One region of the Mesorhizobium sp. M1088 genome, then DNA from elsewhere that is predicted to be linked to it. Evidence: predicted binding sites of a transcription regulator. Region 1 holds the regulator's gene; the other holds the start of a gene.

Region 1 (11,695 bases):
TCGTTCCAGATGTCGAGCGCGCCCTTCAGCGTGCGCATCGACAAGACCGGCTGCGTGCCGCACAGAAACCGGCGGATGCCGGTGCCGGCCGCATAGCCTGGCTCGAAGGCGAAGGGCCGTGCATGGCCCCACCAGCCGGTGAGCGGCTGCTGGATGTCGGAAAGATGCCGCTCAGCCGCATAGATGAAGGCAGGCGCGCCCGGGCCGCCATTCAGATATTTGTAGGTGCAGCCAACGGCAAAATCGGCGTTTGCCTTGTCGAGTTCGACTGGCATCGCGCCGGCGGTGTGGCAGAGATCCCAGACGATCATCGCCCCGGCTTCCTGAGCCCTGCGCGTCAGCGCCGGCATGTCGCGCAGTTCGCCCGACTTATAGTTGACGTGGTTGACCAGCACCACAGCGGTGCGTTCGTCGATCAGCTCTTCGATGGTCGGCGCGTCGACTCCCGAGAGGCGCAGCAGCGTATCTTTTCGCGTCGAAACCACACCCTCGGCCATGTAGAGGTCCGTCGGAAAACTATCGCCCTCGGCGACGATGACCTGCCGCTCCGGTCGCATGGCCATGGCGGCGTGCAGCAGCTTGTAGATATTGACCGATGTCGTGTCGCAGACCACTGTCTGGCCGGCCGCGGCCCCGATCAGGCGCCCGAGCTGGTCGCCAAGTTCAAGCGGCATGTTGAACCAGCCGGCCGTGTTCCATGCGCGGATGAGATCATGCGACCATTCTTCGGTCGCGGCCTTGTGCAGTTCATCGAAAGCGGCACGTGAAGCAGCTCCTAGCGAATTGCCGTCGAGATAGATCACTCCTTGCGGCAACACAAAGCGGTCGCGCATCGCGCGCAGCGGATCCGCGGCATCCATCGCCTTTATGGCCACGAGATCGGGAATTCCTGTCATGATTTGTCTGCTCCCCCAAGATCCAACGCAACGCCGGACACGCATCGACTGTTCTTCCATTACTTGGTTGCGCGCAGCAAGGCTCCACCGGCGAGAAGCAGCCTGACCAGGCGGTGGAAACCGGGACTTAACCCGAGGTTGGCGTTTTGAGTTCGTTTCGTTCACGGTGCATTGACCAAACCGCACAGTCGATACGGGTTCAATTCCGTGCCTTTTGCCGACCGACGGCCGATGCCAGTGCCGCCTTCTAGGAGGCCAGAAGGGCGCAAACGAAAGCAGAATCAAGGCGATGAGGCTCGCGGCGGTGAAAATGCGGTACGCCGGTAGGGGACGTCGTTTGTTTCCCGAGCCTTAACGCATTCATTAAACTTTAAACAGTTGCGGAACACAACTGGAACAGATAGTGTTTGTTCTGGGTTTGTTTTTCTGATTCTGTTGGGGGTCGCTATGCTGACACGCAAACAACACGAACTGCTTATGTTCATCCACGAAAGGTTGAAGGAAAGCGGTATCCCGCCTTCATTCGACGAGATGAAGGAAGCGCTCGACCTGGCTTCCAAATCCGGAATCCACCGGCTGATTACGGCGCTGGAGGAGCGCGGCTTCATTCGCCGTTTGCCCAACCGGGCCCGTGCGCTGGAGGTGCTACGCCTGCCTGACTCGATCGCCCCCGGCCTCAATGCGGCACGCAAGTTCTCGCCGAGTGTCATCCAGGGTAGTCTTGGGCAAGGCGCCCCTCGGCAAGGCAAGCCGACATCGTCGCGCGTGCCCGCAGCCGGAAATGACGACGATGTCGTCGCCGCCGTTTCGATCCCGGTGATGGGCCGCATCGCTGCCGGTGTGCCGATCGACGCCATCCAGCACCAGACGCATTCGATTTCGGTGCCGCCGGATATGATCATGGGCGGCGAGCATTATGCGCTCGAGGTCAAAGGCGATTCGATGATCGAGGCCGGCATTTTCGACGGCGACACGGTGATCATCCGCAATGCCGATACGGCGAGCCCCGGTGAGATCGTGGTGGCACTGGTCGACGAGGAGGAAGCGACGCTGAAGCGGTTCCGCCGCAAGGGCGCCTCGATCGCCCTGGAAGCCGCCAATCCGGCCTACGAGACGCGCATCTTCGGACCAGACAGGGTCAAGGTGCAGGGCAAGCTCGTCGGACTGATCCGCCGCTACTGAGCTCCGCCCTTGGCGCCGGCTTTGGGGTTGTCGGCCCGGCGGTATGGCGGCAGGCCCCGTGCCGCGCGTGAAAATTTCCGCTGCACGTGCCAGGGCCGGTATGATTTTTCGACGGCGAAGCGGATCTCGGCGCGTGTTGCCGCTTGTGGATCGAAATAGACGGCGGCACTTCCCGCGCGCGCCAGTTGCCGTTTGGTGACGACGAGGACCAGCCGGTCGTAGTAGCAGGGGTTATGGGCGGTGGCGTCGTCGATGACGATCAAGCTGGCAAAGGCGCAGGCTGGCCGCGCAGTATCGCGGTCCTTGGCTTGCGCGATGATCGCGCCGGATGGATGCCTGGCAAGGCAGAGGCCGTCCGTGCAAATGAACGGCATGCCCGGCGGTAGGTCGGCCGGATCGGCAATGTCGAATTGCGGGTCGTTCTTTCCAGGTGTTTCCGGCGTGACGATAGCCTCTGATGTGAGCGCGCGTTTCCAGTTGTCGATGGTGAACTCATTCGGGCGTGCCCGGTTGACCGCGAGTTCACCGCTGCCGATCGGCAGCGCGACCAGCCGTGCGTCCTCCGAGACCAATACGTCGGGTATGCGTGTCTGCGTTGTCGTCAGCAAGCCGGCGAGCGCAAAAGGAAGTGCCGCCAGCCGCAACCACGTCGTCGCCATGCTGGCAATGACGAGGGCGATCGTCACCAGAAGGACGGATCTCAGCGAAATCAGCCCGACCGCATCGATCGGCGAGCGCTCCGAGATCCACCCGGACAGGGCGATCATCGCCGTCAGCCCCTTGCCCATGACATAGAGAAAAGGGCCATCCGCACCGAACGGCATCGCCAGCGCGCTGAGAACGGCGAAGGGCATGACGACCAGTGAGACGATGGGCATGATGGCCAGATTGGCGAACAGGCTGAGCGGCGCCACGCGCTGGAAATGCCATATGGCGAAAAGCGCCGTGGCGCTCCCTGCAATGATCGAGGTCATCGCCAGACCGCACATGCCCAGCAGGACCTTTCGAGTGGCAAAGCGTAGCGGCGACTGCCGCGGCGGCGGCGTGGTGGCCCTGCCGGCGCGGTAATCGGACCAGCCTGCATAGGCGCCGACAAGGGCCGCCGTCGCGGCGAAGGACATCTGGAAACTCGGACCGACCACCTCGTGCGGCGACACCAGGATGACCGCGATGGCCGAGATCGCCAGGTTGCGCATGGTGAGCGCGGCCCGGTCGAACAGCACGGCGATAAGCATCACCGCCAGCATGATGAAGCTGCGTTCGGCCGCCACGACAATGCCGGAAAAGACGAGGTAGGCCGCAATCGAAAAAAGCGCGGCGGCCGCGGCATATTTCTTGACCGGCCGTCGCGATGAGAAATCGGGAAACAGCGCGAAGGCACCCCGCAGCAGCGCCATGATGGTGCCGGCGACCAACGCCATATGCAGCCCCGAGATGGAGATGATGTGGTAGATGCCGGTGCGCCGCATCGCTTCGTTGATCTCCTCGGGAATGCCGGCGCGCACGCCGACGATCAGCGCAGCAGCAATCTCGCCCTCGGCACCGCCGATGCGGCTGCGGATATGGTCGGCGATGGATTCACGCGCGTCTTCGATCGCGGAAGAAAGCTGCGCGGCAAGCGGCATGCTGTCCGACGACACGATTTTCGGATTGCCGAGAAAAAAGCCGCTGCCGCCGATACCGGCGAAATAGCTGTCGAAGGAGAAATCATAGCTGTCGGGCCGCACCGGGCCGGTCGGCGGCAGCAGCCGCACATAGCCGGTGATCTCGGAACCGGCGGTCAGCTCAGCCGGTATCTTCATCGCCGAAACGCGGACCCGTTCCGGCATGTAGCGCAGTGTCGGCCTGGCGGTTGAGATCACATCGATTGTCAGCCTGATGCGGCCGCTCGCCATGGGCTCGTACGATACGACGCGACCCGTCAGCCGCGTCGAGATTTCGGAGCCGAGCATATGCGTTCCGACACGCCATGTCTCGAACTTGGCGGCAAGTACGCCAAGCGCGCAGAGCAGCGCCACCATGAAGCACAGGCGCGTCCTGGGCCATGACCGCGAGGCGACGGCACAAAGGGTCGCGAGGAGCGCGATTGCGATCGGCTGTGGAAAGGCCGGCTCCACCGACAGCCCGAAATAAACGACCACCCCGCATGCGAGGAACACCGGCACCAGCAGGAAGGCGATGCCGCGGTCGAGTTCCAGACCGGCCGCCGTGGTTACGCTGTTGCGGATACGGGACGGTGACGGGAGGCGGAAACGCCTGGGCAGGCGTACGATGGGCTCGCCCGCGGGCCCGAGAACCGCTGCTGGGTCGCTGGCCGGCAGCGACGGAGCATCGAAGCGCGGAGCAGGTAGCAATGCCGGTGCCGGCAGGACAGGCGGGGGAGCGGCAAACAGCAAGCGTTCGCTGACGTCGCTGCCAACGTCCTCGCCCTCGCCCGCACCACGGCCTCGCACAGCCATCGGGTCTGCCCCTTGCGCCCTCTACCTCCTATGCTACATGAACGCGCAACGCGCGAAAGTCCGCAAACCCACTTCCTTCGCCCGCCTGAGAGTTCCATGCCCGATAAGGTCGTCACCCGTTTTGCCCCCTCGCCCACCGGCTATCTGCACATTGGCGGCGCGCGCACGGCGCTGTTCAACTGGCTGTATGCCAAGCACACGGGCGGCACGATGCTGCTGCGCATCGAGGACACCGACCGCGAGCGCTCCACCGATGCGGCGACGGCAGCCATTCTCGACGGACTTTCCTGGCTCGGACTCACCTGGGACGGCGCACCTGTCTCGCAGTTCGAGCGCGCGCCGCGCCATCGCGAGGTGGCCGAGGAGCTGGTGCGCTCGGGCAAGGCCTATTACTGCTACGCGACGCCGGCGGAGCTGGAGGCGATGCGCGAGGCAGCGCGAGCCAAGGGGCTTCCGCCCCGCTATGATGGGCGCTGGCGCGACCGCGACCCGTCGGAGGCGCCGCCCGGCGCCAAGGGGGCGATCCGCATCAAGGCGCCGACAGACGGCGAGACGGTGGTGCATGACCGCGTCCAGGGCGACGTGCGCTTTCCCAACAAGGATCTCGACGATTTCATTATTCTGCGCTCGGACGGCAATCCCACCTACATGCATGCCGTCGTCGTCGACGATCACGACATGGGCATTACCCACATCATCCGCGGCGACGATCATTTGACCAACGCCGCACGCCAGACCGTAATCTATCAGGCCATGGGCTGGGAGGTGCCGTCGATGTCGCATATCCCGTTGATCCACGGTGCCGACGGCGCCAAGCTGTCGAAGCGGCACGGTGCGCTTGGCGTCGAAGCCTATCGCGCCATGGGCTACCTGCCGGAGGCGCTGCTCAACTATCTGGCGAGGCTTGGCTGGAGCCACGGCGACGATGAGATCATGTCGATCGCCGACATGATTACATGGTTCGACATTGGCGACGTCAACAAGGGCGCCGCCCGTTTCGACTTCGCCAAGCTCGAGGCGCTTAACGGCGTGCATATGCGCCGGATGAACGACGCGGCGCTGCTCGACATCTTCATCGCCACTCTGCCCTATCTAGAAGGCGGCCCGGCAATCGCCGCTCGCCTCGACGACAGACGCAGGGCGCAACTGCTTGCCGCGTTGCCGGGCCTGAAGGAGCGCGCCAAAACGCTGGTCGAACTTGTTGAAGGGGCTGCATTCCTTTTCGTCGAACGGCCGCTGCCGGTCGACGAGAAGGCGGCGGCGCTGCTCAGCGGTGAGGCACGCGCGATCCTGCGGGGCGCTCATGCGGCACTAGCCACGGTTTCGGGGTGGTCTGCCGCCTCAGCCGAAGCCGCGATCCGCGACTATGCGCAGGCCGCCGGCTATAAACTCGGCGCCGTGGCCCAACCTTTGCGCGCCGCGCTCACCGGCAAAAGTACCTCGCCAGGTGTCTTTGATGTGCTTGCCGTGCTTGGCCGCGAGGAAAGCCTGGCGCGGATCGCTGATCAAATCGATTAGCAAACTGGCCCAAGAAGATTGGCATTGAAAGGTGTGTTTCGCAGTGCAACATTGGGTCTTGGCCTAATCTGCCGCGCAGATTCAATTGCGGGCGCAAATGTGCGTATTCCGATGCTTTTGACGTGTTGGGTTCAGATATTTTGCCTTTGCCGGCCTGAGGAAACAAAAAGGAGTTTGCTATGACCGAACCTGCGACAAAAATGGAATTTGGCGGCAAAACCCAGGCATCGACGGCCAAGCTGGAACTCGGCAGCAAAACCCATGAATTCAAGATACGAAGTGGTTCGGTAGGACCTGACGTCATCGATATCGGTTCGCTCTACAACACCGCCGGCGTCTTTACCTACGATCCCGGTTTTACGTCGACGGCGAGCTGCGAATCGGAAATCACCTTCATCGATGGCGATGCCGGCATTCTTTTGCACCGCGGCTACCCGATCGACCAATTGGCCGAGCACGGCGACTTCCTCGAAGTCTGCTATCTCTTGCTCTATGGTGAACTCCCGACCAAGGCGCAGAAGGACGATTTCGACTACCGGGTGACGCGCCACACTATGGTGCATGAGCAGATGTCGCGCTTTTTCACCGGCTTCCGCCGTGATGCGCATCCGATGGCGGTGATGTGCGGCGTGGTCGGCGCGCTGTCGGCCTTCTATCACGATTCCACCGATATCTCGGACCCCTATCAACGCATGGTCGCGTCAATGCGGCTGATCGCCAAGATGCCGACGATCGCGGCGATGGCCTATAAATACCACATCGGCCAGCCATTCATTTACCCGAAGAACGAGCTGAATTTCGCAGCCAATTTCCTGCATATGTGCTTCGCCGTGCCTTGCGAGGAATACAAGATCAATCCGGTGCTGGCCCGCGCGATGGAGCGCATCTTCATCCTGCACGCCGATCACGAACAGAACGCCTCGACTTCGACCGTCCGCCTGGCCGGCTCGTCGGGCGCCAATCCTTTTGCCTGTATCGCTGCCGGCATCGCCTGCCTGTGGGGTCCCGCACATGGCGGCGCCAACGAGGCAGCCCTGAACATGCTGGGCGAGATCGGTCATGTCGATCACATCCCGGAATTCATTGCGCGCGCCAAGGATAAGAACGATCCGTTCCGATTGATGGGATTTGGCCACCGCGTTTACAAGAATTACGATCCGCGCGCCAAGATCATGCAGAAGACCGCGCACGAGGTCCTGGGCGAGCTCGGCATCAAGGACGATCCACTGCTCGACATCGCCATGGAGCTGGAAAGGATCGCACTGACCGATTCCTATTTCATCGAGAAGAAGCTCTATCCGAACGTCGATTTCTATTCCGGCATCACGCTGAAGGCGCTGGGCTTTCCCACCACCATGTTCACCGTGCTGTTCGCGGTCGCCCGCACCGTCGGCTGGATCGCGCAGTGGAAGGAGATGATCGAGGACCCGCACCAGAAGATCGGTCGCCCGCGCCAGCTCTATACCGGCGCGCCGGAACGGGACTACGTACCAATCGCGAAGCGGTGAATGGTGAATGGTGAATGGTGAATGGTGAATGGGAGTAGCGAAGCGTCGCTCCCTGTCCATAGAAACCGCTATTCACAATTCACAATTCATAATTCACTCACTTCCTCACCATCCCCATCACCACCCCCGCGGCAATCTCGCCTGACGGCTTGGCGGTTGCCATACGCCCGGCAATGTCGGCAAAACCATGCTTCTGCCAGGTGCGGTAGGCGGTATCGGAGCACAGCGCTTCCAACTGCCGCGCCAGATAATGCGGCCGCACATATTGATTGTAGTGTTCCGGCACAACCGGCCGGTCGGCAATGAGATTGGGCAAGGCTGCGCTCCATACTTTGATCAGCGGCTGCGCCATGCGCATGACCGGATCGAGCCGGTAGCAGGAGATCATTGGCACACCCGCCAGTGCCAGTTCCAGCGATACCGTCCCCGACGCGATCAGCGCCGCATCCGCCTTGCCGAAAGCCTGCCATTTGCGTTCGGCATCAAGGATGATCTCCGGCTTCTCGTCCCAGCTCGCGACCGAGGTCCTGACCAGGTCGGCGACGTGCGGCACCGTCGGCAATAGCAGGCGCAAGCGGTGCCCGCGCGCCCGCAGGATCGACAGCGTTTCGCCGAACGGCCCAACCAGGCGCCGCACCTCACCACGACGCGAACCTGGCAGTACAAGCAACGTTTTGACGTGATCTGCGGACAGGTCACGCGGCTGCGCCTGCGCCCTGGCGGCACTGATTATGCCCGGATCGTGTGCAAGGCGATGCCCGACATAGGTGCCGGGCGGCCCGCCCAGGCGAGCGAGTTCCTTCACCTCGAACGGCAGGATGCAAAGAATGTGATCGACATATGGCTTCATCGCCGCCGCCCTGCCCGGCCGCCACGCCCACACGCTCGGGCAGACATAGTGGACGATCGGGATAGTCGGATCGGCGGCACGCACCTTCTTGGCGACGCGCAGCGAGAAATCCGGACTGTCGATGGTGATAAGGCAATCGGGCTTTTCACCGGCAATAGCGTTTGCAGTCTGGCCGATCCGCCGCATCAGGCGCGGCAGGTCGCGCAGGATGGCGCTAAGCCCCATCAGTGCGATCTCGCTGCCGTCGAACAATGGCGCCAGGCCGAGCGCCTGCAAATGGCGGCCGCCGATGCCGACAAGCCGAACTTCGCGCCCGGTCATGCGCTTGAGCGCCTGCACAAGGTCGGCGCCAAGTAGGTCGCCGGACTCCTCGCCGGCGACGACGGCTATCTTCAACGGCCGCTCATTCGCCATGCGCCGGCTCCGTAGCAGGCAGGCCAATCACGAACAGGCCGAGCGCATTGGCACGTCCGATGGTGGCGGGACCTTCGAGCACCAGCGAGCGACCGGCTTCGACGGCAATGCCGGCCAGTCCGGCGGCATGCGCCGCCTCGACGGTCAGCGGGCCGATGGAGGGCAGATCGGCACGCAGTTCCTGACCGGGCTTGGCGCATTTGACCAGAACACCGCGGCTCCCGCCGGCCAGCCTGCCGTGCCCGCGCAACTCCCTTGTCCGCTCGAGCAGCCCGTCGGTGCCTTCGACGCCTTCCAACGCAATGGCGCGGCCGCCGACCGCAACAGCCGCTTGGCCGATATCCAGCGCGCCGATGGCTTTTGCCGCCGCGTGCGCCGCCTCGATGTCGCGCCAGTCGGATTTGCGTGGCGCCGCCTTGGTCAGCAGGCCTTCGGCGGCGACCAGCTCCGGCACGATCTCGTGAGCGCCGATGACCTTGATGCCGCTGCGCTCGATCCTGCGGACGAACAGTTTCAGCACCGTATCGTCCCCCCGGGTTACACCGACGAAGAGGCTGGGTAGCCACGCGAGCAGGCCCAAATTGAGGCGCATGGCGCTCAGCCTGGGGCGGCGCGTGATATGACCCGCGGTTACGAGATGCGTGACGTGGTGCCGCTTAAGGATCGGCAGCAGCGAGCCGACGTCTTCCAGCCTCAAGGTTGCCTGCTCATAGGGCTCGAAATCGGCTATGCGATCGACCTCGCCGGCCGCCATCACGACGAAGGGCAATTTGCCTTGCCGGGCGAGCGCTCGGGCAATTTCGACCGGGAGACTGCCGCCGCCGGCGATGATGCCGACCTTGGCATCTGGCGCGAGATCAAGGCCTTTTCCGGCAGCCTCAATCTTCGTCATCTGCCCTCAGTCTTCATCATCGGTGTCGTCGCCGTCGCTACCCTTGAGGGACGGCACGGCGTAGTGCCGCTTGCCGCGACCAGCGATGAAGTCGACGATTTTCATGGCAGTCGGCGACGAGGCGAATTCCGCCTTGGCGAATTCGATGTTCTCGCCGACGGTCCGGGAGCGATCGAAGATCGTCTTGTAGGCTTTGCGCAGCAAGTGGATCTCCGAACGCGGCAGGCCGGCGCGCTTCAGGCCAATGATGTTGAGGCCGCGAAGGCTGGCACGGTTGCCAACGGCGATGGCGTAAGGAATGACGTCGCCGACGATCGCCGAGCAACCGCCGAGAAAGGCGTTATCGCCGATGCGGACAAACTGATGAACTGCGGTAAGGCCGCCGATGTAGACATTGTCACCGACTTCGCAATGCCCGCCTAACGTCGCTTGATTGGCGAAGGTGGCGTTCTTGCCGACCACGCAGTCATGGGCAATATGGGCATAGGCAAGGAAATTGCCGTTGTCGCCGATCGTCGTCTCGCCGCGGCTGGAATCGGTGCCGACATGCATGGTGACGCCTTCGCGGATCGTGCAATTCTCACCGATCACCAGCGTGGTACGGCCGCCCTTGTGCTTGGTGTTCTGCGGCGGTCCGCCCAGTATCGCCATCGGATAGACCTTGGTCGATGCACCGATGGTGGTCGCGCCAATCACCGAGACATGGCTGACCAGTTCGACGCGGTCGCCGATCACGGCGTCGGGGCCGACGTGGCAGAAGGGCCCGATGCGGGCGCCTTCGCCGATTTGGGCGCCTGCCTCGATGACCGACGATGGATGGATGACTGTCTGGATTTTCATTAGCATTCGTTTGTCAGCCGCTTGCGACCATCATCGCCGAGATCTCGGCTTCCGCCGCCTTGGCGCCATCGACGAGGGCCTCGCAAGCGAATTTGAGAAGATTGCCGCGTTTCTTGATTTTCTTCACATGAATTTTCAGCTGGTCGCCTGGAACGACCGGCTTGCGGAACTTGGCATTGTCGATGGTCAGGAAATAAACCAGCGACGGCTTTTCCGTACCAAGGCTGCGGATGCAGATGGCGCCGGCCGTCTGCGCCATCGCCTCGATGATCAGCACGCCGGGCATGACCGGCTGGTCGGGGAAATGACCTTGGAAATGCGGCTCGTTTATGGTGACGTTCTTGATGCCGATGGCGGATTCGTCGCCATCTATGTCGACAATACGGTCGATCATCAAGAACGGATAGCGGTGCGGCAGGAGCTTCATCAGCCGCATTATGTCAACCGCTTCGAGCGTCGCCGCTGCGATGTCAGCCATTTCCCCCCTCACCCTGTTTGCGCGTCCGTGCAAGTCTGCGCAAGGCCGCTATCTCGCGCATGGCTTCCGCCATCGGCTGCGCCGGATATCCTCCCCAAATCTCACCGGCAGGCACATTGCTCATAAACCCGCTTCTTGCCGCAAGCTTGGCCCCGGACCCGATGGTCAAATGATCCGCAAGGCCGACACCGCCACCCATGGTGACGTTGTCGCCTACCGTCACGGAACCGGAAATACCCGAAAGCCCGGCTATAATGCAATTGCGGCCGATGCGAACGTTGTGCGCGATCTGCACCAGATTGTCGATCTTGGTGCCCTGGCCGATGATCGTGTCGGACATGGCGCCGCGATCGACGGTCGTATTCGACCCGATCTCGACGTCGTCCTGGATGATGACGCGGCCGATCTGCGGAACCCGCTCCGGACCCTTGGCGCCGGCCACGAAACCGAAGCCATCCTGGCCGATCCTGGCACCGCCATGGATGATGACGCGATTGCCAATCAACGCATATTGCACGCTGGCACCTGGACCGACATAGCCGTCACGGCCAATCTGCGAGGACGGACCGATGACCGCATGCGGGGCAATGACGGTCCCGCTGCCGATGGCAGCGCGAGGTCCGATGATCGCACCCGCTTCGATGATCGCACCGGCCTC
Region 2 (11,695 bases), on a different contig from region 1:
CGCCGAAGAGGCCTGATCCAGCCACGACGTAGCTGCCTGTCACCTGGGCGACGAAGAAGCCCGCGAATGCCAGAAAGGTGCAGACATCGACATAGCCGGCGACGAGCGCCAGCATCACCGATAGTCCCGTGTCGCTGCGTTGCGCAGCGCTGGCGTCGTTCTTGGTCAGCATCAACATGCTCCTGGGCGCGCGCAGCGCCCCGCTCGGAAATAGCTGGCCAGAACCTAGCCGCAGCGACCGCAAGCCGTCGCCCTATACGCACGTATGAGCCGGCCAAACCAGGGTCCGATAGTGCGCTGAGTGGGGCCGCCGTAATTTGTGGCCATCGGGTTTGAAACCAGGAGGGGATGAGACGATGACCATGACCAAGAGCACCAGCCGCCACGTTGCAACACTATCGGGCCAGCCACGGTTCGACGGCCCGATGGGTTCGATAACCCATGTAGATGCAGGCGATTTGCCGATCATGCGAGGCCTGTCGATCCGTGGGTTGCGCCTGGCTCCAAACGGGGTGCGCGAGCCGCACTGGCACGCCAATGCGCACGAATTGGGTTATTGCCTGCGCGGCGAGGCACTCATCACCATCGCCGCCAACCACGCCCAGCGTGAGAGTTTTGTGGTTGGCCAGGGCGAGATGTTCTTCGTGCCCAGCGGGGCGATGCACAGTATCGAAAACATCGGCAGCGAACCTGCCGAGTTCGTCCTCGCTTTTTCCCATGAACATCCCGAAGACTTCGGCCTAAAGGCCGCCTTCGGCGCCATGAGCAATGCGGTTCTGGGCAATACCTATGACCTGCCCAGCGCTGCCTTCGAGGACTTTGATCGCCAGCAGGCTGACCTTGAGATCGTTGCTGTGCAGGGCCACACCCTGGTCGAGGGCCAGGCGCGCCATGTCAATGCTTACAAGTATAGCGTTGAGGCCACGCCGCCGCAGATCGATTTCCCGGCCGGCACCGCCCACACGACCAAGGCCGCCCTCTGGCCAGCGCTGCGCGACATTGCCATGTTCTCGGTACGGATAACCGATCGGGGCGCGCGCGAGCCGCACTGGCATCCTGAGACCGCCGAAATGGGTTATGTCGCGGCGGGCACCGCCCGCATGACCATTCTGGATCCGGATGGAAAGATCGATACCTACACGGTGACGCAGGGCGACGTGTATTTCATCCCGCCGGCCTATCCCCACCACATCGAAAATATCGGAGCGGGCACGTTCCACGCCCTGATCTTCTTTGACCAGGTATCGCCCGGGGACGTCGGCTACCGGTCGCTGATCAATGTGTTTCCGCGCAGCGTGCTGGCGCAGTCCTTTGGCATTGCGGAAGACCAGTTGCCGCATTTTCCCTTCACAGAGATCGACCCGCTCCTCGTGCCGCGCACCAATCCCATCGACCCCGTGATCTAGCCGCCGTTCCCCTTTCAAACGCCTACCCAACCAGAAGGAATTCAACATGAGCAACCTGACCGCACCCCTGCTTACCCCCACCGACCTGGGCAATGACGCCAGCCATGATATTTCGGCCGCCCTGACGGCCCTGCTGGCCGATACGTTCGCGCTCTATCTCAAGACCAAGAACTTCCATTGGCATATGTCTGGGCCACATTTCCGCGATTATCACCTGATGCTCGACGAGCAGGGCGACCAAATCTTTGCCATGACCGATGTGATCGCTGAGCGGGCCCGCAAGCTCGGTGGCACCACCCTGCGTTCGATCGGCCAGATTGCCCGCACACAGCGTATTGCCGACAATGATGCCGCCTTCGTTACCCCCGGCGACATGCTGGCCGAACTGGCCAGCGACAACCAGCAGCTGCTCGTGATCTTGCGGGCCTGCCACGGTGCTGCCGATGAGTACAACGATGTTGCGACCACCAGCCTGATCGAAGTTTGGATCGACGAAACCGAGCGCCGCGTGTGGTTCCTCTACGAATCCAACCGTCGCGCCTGACTTTGCACGGTGGTGCCGGCCAGTCCGGCGCCACTGCCCCTTGAGGGCCTGACCTTTCACCACGCCGCCGCTATGCGCGGCCACCGAGCCGGAACGATTTGCCATGAGCAGGAATGTTGCTGAACTGATGGTCGAGACACTGGCCGCCGCCGGCGTGAAACGGATCTATGGCGTGGTTGGCGACAGTCTGAACGGGTTTACCGATGCCTTGCGGACCCATGACGAGATCGAATGGATCCACGTTCGGCATGAAGAGGTTGCCGCCTTTGCCTCCGCAGGGGAGTCCCAGGTTACCGGGGAACTCGCAGTGTGTGCGGGGTCATGCGGCCCGGGCAATCTGCATCTGATCAATGGTCTGTTTGATGCCCATCGCAGCCGCACGCCGGTACTCGCGATCGCGGCGCAGATTCCGACCACTGAAATCGGTAGCGGCTATTTCCAGGAAACACATCCGCAGAACCTTTTCGCCGAATGCAGCCACTATTGCGAACTGGTGTCTGATCCGAGCCAGCTGCCATATGTGCTCGAAAAAGCCATTCGCGCTGCCGTGGGCATGCGCGGCGTTGCCGTCGTGGTCATTCCCGGCGACGTCGCCCTGCGCGACGCCCCGGCTCGCGCTGTCGCCAGCCGGCAAAGTCTGCTGCCGTCTCTGCCCCAGGTTTACCCCGCCGATGCCGACATCGAGGCGCTGGCGCAACTGATCGGCGAGGCGCGCAAGGTGACACTGTTCGGCGGTCGCGGTTGTGCCGGCGCCCATGCGCCGCTGATGGCGCTGGCCGAGGCCCTGAAAGCGCCAATCGTCCATGCCCTGGGCGGCAAGGAATATGTCGAATACGACAATCCCCATGACGTGGGAATGACCGGGTTCATCGGCTTTGCCTCGGGCTATGAGGCCATGCACGATTGCGACCTGCTGGTCATGCTGGGGACCGACTTCCCCTACAAGCAATTCCTGCCGTCTACATGCAAAATAGCCCAGGTCGATATTCGACCCGAGAACCTGGGGCGCCGGGTACGTCTCGACGTCGGCGTGGTCGGCGATGTGGGGCTGACGATTGCCGCGCTCTTGCCCCATGTGCCGGCGCGCACAGACCGGGCCCATCTGGATAAATCGCTCAAGCGCTACGCCGCTTCACGCAAGGGGCTCGATGATCTGGCCGCGGGCACCGCAGGGCGCGGGCCGATCCATCCGCAATATTGACCAAGGTGGTCAGTGACCTGGCAGCCGAGGATGCCGTGTTCACCTTCGATGTCGGCACGCCCACCATCTGGGCGGCCCGCTATCTCGAGATGAATGGCCGGCGCCGGCTGGTAGGTTCGCTGGCACATGGTTCGATGGCCAATGCCATGCCGCAAGCCATCGGCATCCAGGCGGCGCAGCCCGGCCGCCAGGTGGTCGCGCTCGCCGGCGACGGTGGCTTCTCGATGCTGATGGGCGACCTGATCACGCTGCGCCAGCAGAATCTGCCGGTCAAGATCATCATCCTCGACAATGGCGTACTGGGCTTTGTCGCCATGGAAATGAAAGCGGGCGGGTTTCTCGAAACCGGTGTGTCGCTGGATAATCCCGACTTTGCCGCCATGGCACGGGCCATGGGCATCCATGCCATCCGCGTCGAGGATTCGGGCGAGTTGCCCGGTGCAGTCGCCGACATTCTGGCCCATGACGGACCGGCCCTGCTTGATGTCGTCAGCGCCACCCAGGAGCTGTCCATGCCGCCCACGATCACCAGCGCCGAAATGAAGGGCTTCGGCCTGTGGATGATCCGCGCCGTGATGAGCGGTCGCGGCGATGAGGTGATCGATCTCGCCGCCACCAATCTGCTGCCCCGCTAGGATATGACCGAAATGACCTCTTCTGAAGAGAAGTCCGCTGCGGGCCTATCGGACATGGGCTTCGTCCTTAATCACCCCGAGGTCTTTTTGCCTCGCCCTGTTGCGCGACATCGCTCGTGAGCTGGATTTGAGCTTGACCAGCATCGTCCACCACTTCGGGACGAAGTTTGAACTCTCGAAGCCGTGCTTGAGCGTGCGGACAAGACCGATGGCAACGAGATGTTCGATTTTGGCGCTGCCCGCGCGCAGTACGGAGTCGCGCATGCCACCCTGGAGCGGGCCCGCTCGGGCCTCGAACGCCCAGGAATACTCAGGCTGTTCGCAATCCTGTCGGCCGAGTCGTCCGCACCCGAGCATCCCGCACATGACTGGTTTGTCGAGCGATATCGCCGCAAGACCGAGGAGCTCGCCGCGGCATTCGCCTTCGACCAAGCGAAGGGCCGTGTTGACCGCGCTCGTGACCCCCATCTGCTTAGTCGATTGCTTATCGGCGCCTGGGACGGAATTCAAAGGCACTGCCCGGCAATCCTTATGACGGCCACACGCTGGCAAGCGTCATCCCCGATATGGAAAAGACCATCCGCGGCTCCCCCTCAGGCCGTTCGTGGTAGAGCGAATTGAGGGTCCAGCAGACCCAGAAATCCTTTTCGACATTGCCCACCGGAGCTCCGATCCGATTGGCCGTGGCGAGGAACAGGTCGAGCCGGTCACGTGGGGATGCCGCGATGATCTGGCGGTAAGCATCGGTACTCATGGCTTCGCCTCGTGCGGGTCCGCCCTCAGGATTTCGCGGAGGAACTCCTGCATCCAGATCGGCACGGCGGAGAGACTGGCCCGCAGAATCCTCGCGAATGGCCTCGCCGTGCTTTGGGTCGGCAAACACGCGGCGCAACGTCGCCTGGATACGCTTCCGTTCGCCCTTCTGGGTCAGCATGTCCTGCATCCAATGCAAGGCCTGGACGACCCGCATCCCCGGCCGATCCGCCCAATAGAGGCGGCTAGGGGCAGCGTATTTGAAGTGGATTTCCTGCGTGCCGAGCTTGATTGGCTTCAACCGCGCATCGACCAGCACTTCTATCCGGGCGGGGACGGCGGTCGTCAGGCCGAGGTCGTTGGCGGCCGTCATTCCATCGATGACGGCGCGCGCCCGATCGCGGCGCGTGACGGCGCGGATCACAGCGCGATAATCCGGCACGGTGGCGCGGCCAGTCAGGTTGTTCGTGCGCGGCCGGTCATAGAGGCCTCGGTCGATCCGGCGCAGCTCCCCGGCGGTTGCCAGGCGCTGCAGGGTTTTGTCGACGGCGGCGCGTGCGCCGAGATCGGCGAAGTCGCCGGGGGTCCAGACCTCGTCGGGTTTGGACTCAATGCGGGCAAACAGGCGCGAGCGAAGATCGGCATCGGGCTTAACTTTGGGCATGTCCGAAATATGCTACAATTTTCGGACATCCGCGGCGCCCAAACTCCACAAACGGAACTCGCATTTTCGCATTGAAGTATATGGCCCTATGGCCCGCGCTCTGGACTATCCGAGAGCCTCGAATGCCTCCTTCCGCAGGGGCACGACATTGTCCCGGTTGCCTCTTAACCAAGACGAGAACAAATGTAGAACATATAACAGGCTTTCCGCGTTTCAAGGGTCAGATGAGTGTATCGGCGCCCCCTGCTGCCATTTCCGACCTTCGAGAACGCATCGCGCGCCTCGAAGGCGGAAATGCACGCGAGCGTACGGTTTTGCCGTTCGGAGTGGCCGCGATTGACAGGGTTCTGCCGGGAGGGGGATTGGCTTTTGGCGGTCTGCACGAGGTCGCAGGCGGTGGCAATGGCGCCGTCGATGGCGCAGCCGCGGCACTCTTCGCTGCCGGTATTGCCGCGCGCACGGTGGGCAAGGTGCTGTGGTGCGTTACCCGGCCCGATCTTTTCGCGCCTGCAATCGAACAGGCCGGCCTTCCTCCGGGACGGGTAATCTATGTCGAAGCCGGCGACGAAAAATCCGTTCTCGCCTGTTTCGAAGAGGGTCTTCGCGGCGGTTTTGGCGCTGTCGTTGCCGAGATTGCCCGGCTTTCGATGACGGTCTCACGGCGGCTGCAGCTTGCCGCCGAAAGCTCCGGCGCCATCGGCATCGCCATTCGCCGCTGGCGTCGGCAGACGGAGGCAACGGATTTTGAGCAGCCAACCGCCGCCGAGACACGCTGGCGGGTGTCGGTCCTGCCGTCGACACCATTGCCGGTGCCGGGGATTGGACGGGCGCGCTGGCACGTTGAACTGATCCGATGCCGTGCAGGAGAGAGTGCAGATTTCATAGTGGAGGCTTGCGATGCCAAGGGTCGTATCGCTCTTCCTTCCGATGTGGCCGACAGACCGCTTCAGAAGGAAATCGGGCGCCGCCGCGCCTCCGCCTGAGACGCCGCTCGTCCTCATCGGCCGTGACGGGCGCCGCCGTGTCGTGCTTGCCGCTGATGCTGCAGCCCACGCAGCGGGCCTGCGCATAGGCATTCCGGCGAGCAAGGCACAGGCGCTGGTCCCGGGCCTGATCGTCCATGATGCCGAGCCCGATGCCGACGCCATGGCGCTCGAGCGGTTGGCGCTGTGGGCGCTACGTCGCTATGCGCCGATCGTCGCTGCCGATGCGCCGGACGGCATTGTGATCGATACGACCGGCGCCGACCATCTGCACGGCGGCGAGGCGGCAATGCTCACCGATATGGTGGAGCGACTTGGCGGCTCCGGTCTAGCCGCGCGTGCCGCGTTCGCTGATACATGGGGTGCAGCCCACGCGCTGGCGCGCTTCGGCACGCGGCAGATCCTTGTGGTTCCATCTGGTGAGATCGCACAGGCGATCCAGCCTTTGCCGATCGCGGCGCTTCGCTTACCCGCCGTGACGATCGATGGTCTGCGTCGGCTCGGCTTCGAGACAATTGCGGACCTCGCCGCTACGCCACGCGCGTCGCTCGCCTTGCGTTTCGGACCGGAACCCGGTCGCCGCCTTGACCAGGCGTTCGGGCGGGTGAATGAACCGATAGAACCGATCCGACCGCAGGAAATCGTCGAGGTACGCCGCAATTTTGCCGAGCCGATCGGCGCGGCAGAGACCATCGCCCGCTATACCGGCAAGCTGGTCGCCGAACTATGCGCCTCACTCGAGACGCAAGGGCTTGGCGCACGCCGGCTCGATCTTCTGTTCTTCCGTGTCGATAACCGCGTCGAGGCGATCCGTATCGGCACTGCAATGCCGGTGCGTGACACGAAGCGCTTGACCCGGCTTCTCACAGATAAAATAGAAACTATCGATCCAGGGTTCGGCATCGAGCTGATGCGGCTTGCCGCGACCGTTGCCGAGCCGCTGCGGGCCAAGCAGATGATTTCCGCGCTCGCCGAGGCGCCCGAACCCGATGTGTCGGATGTGATCGACATCCTCGCCAACCGTGTCGGCGAGAACCGGCTCTATCGCTTCGCCCCGGTGCAGAGCGATGTTCCCGAACGGTCGGTTCAACGTATCGCGCCGATGGCGCCTGATACCGGCGAGGGCTGGCCCGGCCATTGGCCGCGCCCAACTCGGCTGTTGCCACGACCCGAGCCGATCGAGACGGTAGCACTTCTTCCCGACCATCCGCCCGTGACCTTTACCTGGCGCGGCGTCCGCCGGCGCGTGAAACGGGCGGACGGTCCGGAACGCGTGTTCGGGGAATGGTGGAAGCGCGACGCCGAGCTCGCGGCGGTGAGGGACTATTTTCACGTCGAGGATGAGAACGGCGAACGCTACTGGGTCTTCCGTGCCGGCGACGGGGAGGATGCCGCGACCGGATCGCACAAATGGTTCATTCACGGGATCTTCGGATGACAGGCGCCACCCGATATGCCGAGTTGCAGGTGACCTCGCATTTCTCGTTCCTGCGTGGAACATCATCCTGCGAGGAGCTGTTTGCGCAGGCGGCGCTGCTCGGCATCGAGGCGCTCGCCGTCGTCGATCGCAATTCGCTTGCCGGCATCGTGCGCGCGCATGAAGCGGCCAAAACGACAGGCGTCCGGCTGATCGTCGGCTGCCGTCTCGATCTCGCCGACGGCATGTCGATCCTAGCCTATCCAACCGACCGACTGGCCTATTCGCGGCTCTGCCGCCTGCTGTCGCTCGGCAAGGGCAGGGCCGGCAAGGCAAAGTGTCATCTCGAATGGGATGATGTCGTCGCCTATGGCGAGGGACTGATGGCGGTGCTCGTGCCGGACGAAGCCGATGATCTTTGCGCCGTCCGGCTGCGGCGGCTGCGCGAGGCTTTCGGCGATCGCGCCTATCTGGCGCTCACCTTGCGCAGGCGTCCGAACGACCAGCTCCGGCTTTACGAGCTGGCTAACCTGGCGGCCGCGATGCGCGTCTCCACCGTCGTCACCAACGATGTGCTTTTCCACGAGCCGGCCCGCCGCATGATGCAGGATGTCGTCACCTGCATTCGCCACAACGTCACCATCGATGACGCCGGCTTCCGGCGCGAACGTCATGCCGATCGCTATCTCAAACCGGGCGATGAAATGGCGCGGCTGTTCAGCCGTTACCCCGAGGCGCTGGCGTGCACCGCCGAAATCGCCGGCCGCTGCCGGTTCTCGCTCGACGAGCTCGCCTATCAATACCCCGAGGAAAAAACGATGCCGGGTCTCACCGCCCAGCAGGCGCTGGAAAAACTGACCTGGGAAGGTGCAGCCCGCCGTTACCCCGAGGGCTTGCCCGACAAGGTGATCAAGATCCTGAAGCACGAGCTGCGGCTGATCGAGACGCTCAAATATGCGCCGTACTTCCTGACCGTCAACTCGATCGTCCGCTTCGCCCGCAGCCGGGACATCCTCTGCCAGGGCCGCGGCTCGGCCGCCAATTCCGCCGTCTGCTATGTGCTTGGCATCACCTCCATCGATCCGGAACGCAACAACCTTCTGTTCGAGCGCTTCGTTTCGCAGGAGCGGCGCGAGCCGCCCGACATCGATGTCGATTTCGAGCATGAACGGCGCGAGATCGTCATGCAGTGGGTTTATGAAACCTACGGGCGCGATCACGCAGCACTTTGCTCCACCGTCATCCGCTATCGCACCAAGGGTGCTGTCCGTGATGTCGGCAAGGCGCTCGGCCTGCCCGAGGACATGACCAAACTTCTGTCCTCGCAGGTCTGGGGCCATGGCGAAGCAGTGGATGAGCAGCGCGCCGGCGAGCTCAATCTCAATCTCGGCGACCGGCGGCTGCGGCTGACCCTTGAACTCGCCGCGCAACTTGCCGGCACGCCGCGTCACCTCTCGCAGCATCCGGGCGGTTTTGTCCTGACGCATGACCGGCTCGACGATCTCGTGCCAATCGAGCCAGCGGCGATGAAGGATCGCCAGATCGTGGAGTGGGACAAGGACGACATCGACGCGCTGAAATTCATGAAGGTCGACGTGCTGGCGCTCGGAATGCTGACCTGCATGAAACGATCATTCGATCTCCTGTCCGAACATAAGGGCATCGCCCTCGACCTGGCGACGATCCCGGCCGAGGATCCGCGCACCTACGCCATGATCAGGAAGGCCGACACACTCGGCGTCTTCCAGATCGAATCCCGCGCGCAGATGTCGATGCTGCCACGCATGAAGCCCCGAACCTTCTACGACCTGGTCATCGAGGTCGCGATTGTCCGACCCGGCCCGATCCAGGGCGACATGGTCCATCCCTATCTTCGCCGGCGCGACGGGACGGAAGAGGTGACGTTTCCAACACCGGAGCTGGAGCGCGTTTTAGGCAAGACGCTCGGCGTGCCGCTGTTTCAGGAGCAGGCGATGCAGGTCTCGATGGTCTGCGCCGGCTTTTCAGCCGGCGAGGCCGACCAGCTGCGGCGCGCCATGGCCACCTTCAAGCACACTGGCGGCGTCTCGAAATTCCGCGACAAGCTGATCAACGGGATGATCGCCAACGGCTACACCCCGGAGTTTGCGGAAAAGACCTTCTCGCAACTCGAAGGGTTCGGCAGCTACGGCTTCCCCGAAAGCCACGCCGCTTCCTTCGCGCTGATCGCCTACGCCTCATCCTGGATGAAGTGCTGGCATCCGGATGTCTTCTGTGCCGCGTTGCTGAATTCGCAGCCGATGGGCTTCTATCTGCCGGCCCAGATCGTGCGTGATGCTCGCGATCATGGCGTCGAGGTGCGTCCGGTCTGCGTCAATGCAAGCCGCTGGGATTGCACGCTGGAGCCGACCGATGCCGAAGATCGCTTCGCTGTCCGCCTCGGTCTGCGCATGGTGAAGGGTCTCGCCAATGATGACGGGGCGGCGATCATTGCTGCGCGGGCCGATGAGCCCTTCGTCTCGGTTGACGATCTCTGGCGCCGCGCCGGCGTGCCGGCGGCTTCCCTTGTCCAGCTCGCCGAGGCCGACGCCTTTCTGCCGGATCTGAACCTTGCCCGCCGCGATGCGCTCTGGGCGATTAAGGCGCTGCGCGATGAACCTTTGCCGCTGTTCGCGGCCGCCACGTCCCGTGAACAGAAAACGGTGCCTGAAATCCACGAGCCTGTCATCACGCTCAGACCGATGACGGCCGGGCGCGAGGTTGTCGAGGATTACGGTCATGTCGGGCTGACCTTGCGCAGCCATCCGGTGTCGTTTCTACGCGCCGATCTACGCCGGCGTCGCATCGTGACTTGCCAGGAAGCCATGCAGGCGAGGGACAAACGATGGCTCGAGGCCGCTGGCCTGGTGCTGGTGCGGCAAAGGCCGGGCTCGGCCAAAGGCGTCATGTTCCTCACCATGGAGGATGAGACCGGCGCCGCCAACGTCGTTGTCTGGGTCAAGGTGTTCGAGAAATTCCGGCGCGTGCTTCTTTCGTCGGCCATGCTCGGCGTGCGCGGCCGCATCCAGCGGGAAGGGGAGGTGGTGCATCTCGTTGCCCACGAGTTGACCGATCTTTCGGCCGAACTCGCCAGCGTCGGAAACCGCGACACGCCATTTCCATTGCCACACGGCCGCGGTGACGAGGCCCATCATGGCGGATCGGGCGTTGATCCGCGCGGCATGCCGAAAACGCGCGATATCGTCGATCCCTACGAGCACATCGACCGCATCAAGGTGAAGACGCGGGATTTCCGATAGAGCTGCGGCGGTTATCATGTGGTAGTCTCGCCCACATGACGACGCTTTATCTCAATTGGCGCGCAAGACGGTGAATCCCACAAAGCCGAACAAAACGCATCCGCCGAAATGGATCAAGCCCCAGCTCACGCGCCTCGCCGACGAAGCGCCCGACGGCCCGAACTGGCTTCACGAAATCAAGTACGACGGATACCGCATGCACGCGCGGATCGACGGCAGCGACATCCGCTTGCTCACCCGCACCGGCCTCGATTGGTCGCATCGCTATCAAGCGACGATAGCGGCGCTGCGCGCGCTCCCGGTGGAAGAAGCATATGTCGACGGGGAGCTGTGCGCCGTTCGGGCCGACGGCGTGACCTCCTTCAGCCGCCTGCAGGCCGCTATGGACGAGGGCCACACGGGCGATCTTGCCTTCTTTGCTTTCGATCTTCTGTTTCTGAACGGAGAAAGCATTGCGAAGCTGCCGCTGATCGCTCGCAAGGCGCGGCTGGAAGGCCTGTTTTCGAACGACATGCCCGGCCTGCGCTTCAGCGACCACGTGATCGGCGACGGGCCTGCGTTCCGCAAGCACGCCTGCCGGCTTGCACTCGAGGGCGCTATCTCAAAGCGGATCGACAGCGCCTATGCATCCGGCAATCGCGGGCTATGGGTCAAGTCAAAGTGTCTCAACAGAGAGGAATTCATCGTCGTCGGCTGGACCGATCCGACGGGAAGCCGCCCGCATATCGGCTCGCTGCTTCTCGGCCACTACACCGAGGATGGGCGTCTGATGTACGCTGGCCGCGCCGGCACGGGCATCACGGTTGCAGAGCTC

Evidence for each region. Region 1 encodes LexA, which represses DNA repair genes until DNA is damaged. Its sites were predicted from a motif close to TGTTCNNNNTGTGTTCNG; they were not measured.
Region 2: the regulator LexA is predicted to act here: its motif matches at 5,379-5,396, upstream of NKH49_RS26325 (ImuA family protein).

Annotation. Positions count from the first base shown of each region.
Region 1 is NZ_JAMYMO010000016.1:7,533-19,227, reverse strand. Features, by position in the region: gene kynU (kynureninase) at 1-896, opposite strand, end outside; gene lexA (transcriptional repressor LexA) at 1,344-2,078, shown strand; gene NKH49_RS19265 (ComEC/Rec2 family competence protein) at 2,072-4,537, opposite strand; gene gltX (glutamate--tRNA ligase) at 4,634-6,055, shown strand; gene gltA (citrate synthase) at 6,235-7,563, shown strand; gene lpxB (lipid-A-disaccharide synthase) at 7,661-8,827, opposite strand; gene NKH49_RS19245 (LpxI family protein) at 8,817-9,719, opposite strand; gene lpxA (acyl-ACP--UDP-N-acetylglucosamine O-acyltransferase) at 9,726-10,559, opposite strand; gene fabZ (3-hydroxyacyl-ACP dehydratase FabZ) at 10,573-11,037, opposite strand; gene lpxD (UDP-3-O-(3-hydroxymyristoyl)glucosamine N-acyltransferase) at 11,030-11,695, opposite strand, start outside.
Region 2 is NZ_JAMYMO010000032.1:39,661-51,355, forward strand. Features, by position in the region: gene NKH49_RS26295 (YoaK family protein) at 1-172, opposite strand, end outside; gene NKH49_RS26300 (cupin domain-containing protein) at 357-1,406, shown strand; gene NKH49_RS26305 (Dps family protein) at 1,453-1,950, shown strand; partial or broken gene poxB (ubiquinone-dependent pyruvate dehydrogenase) at 2,054-3,786, shown strand; gene NKH49_RS26315 (hypothetical protein) at 3,832-4,302, opposite strand; partial or broken gene NKH49_RS26320 (DUF6088 family protein) at 4,730-5,203, opposite strand; gene NKH49_RS26325 (ImuA family protein) at 5,428-6,186, shown strand; gene NKH49_RS26330 (Y-family DNA polymerase) at 6,101-7,624, shown strand; gene NKH49_RS26335 (error-prone DNA polymerase) at 7,621-10,881, shown strand; gene ligD (non-homologous end-joining DNA ligase) at 10,952-11,695, shown strand, end outside.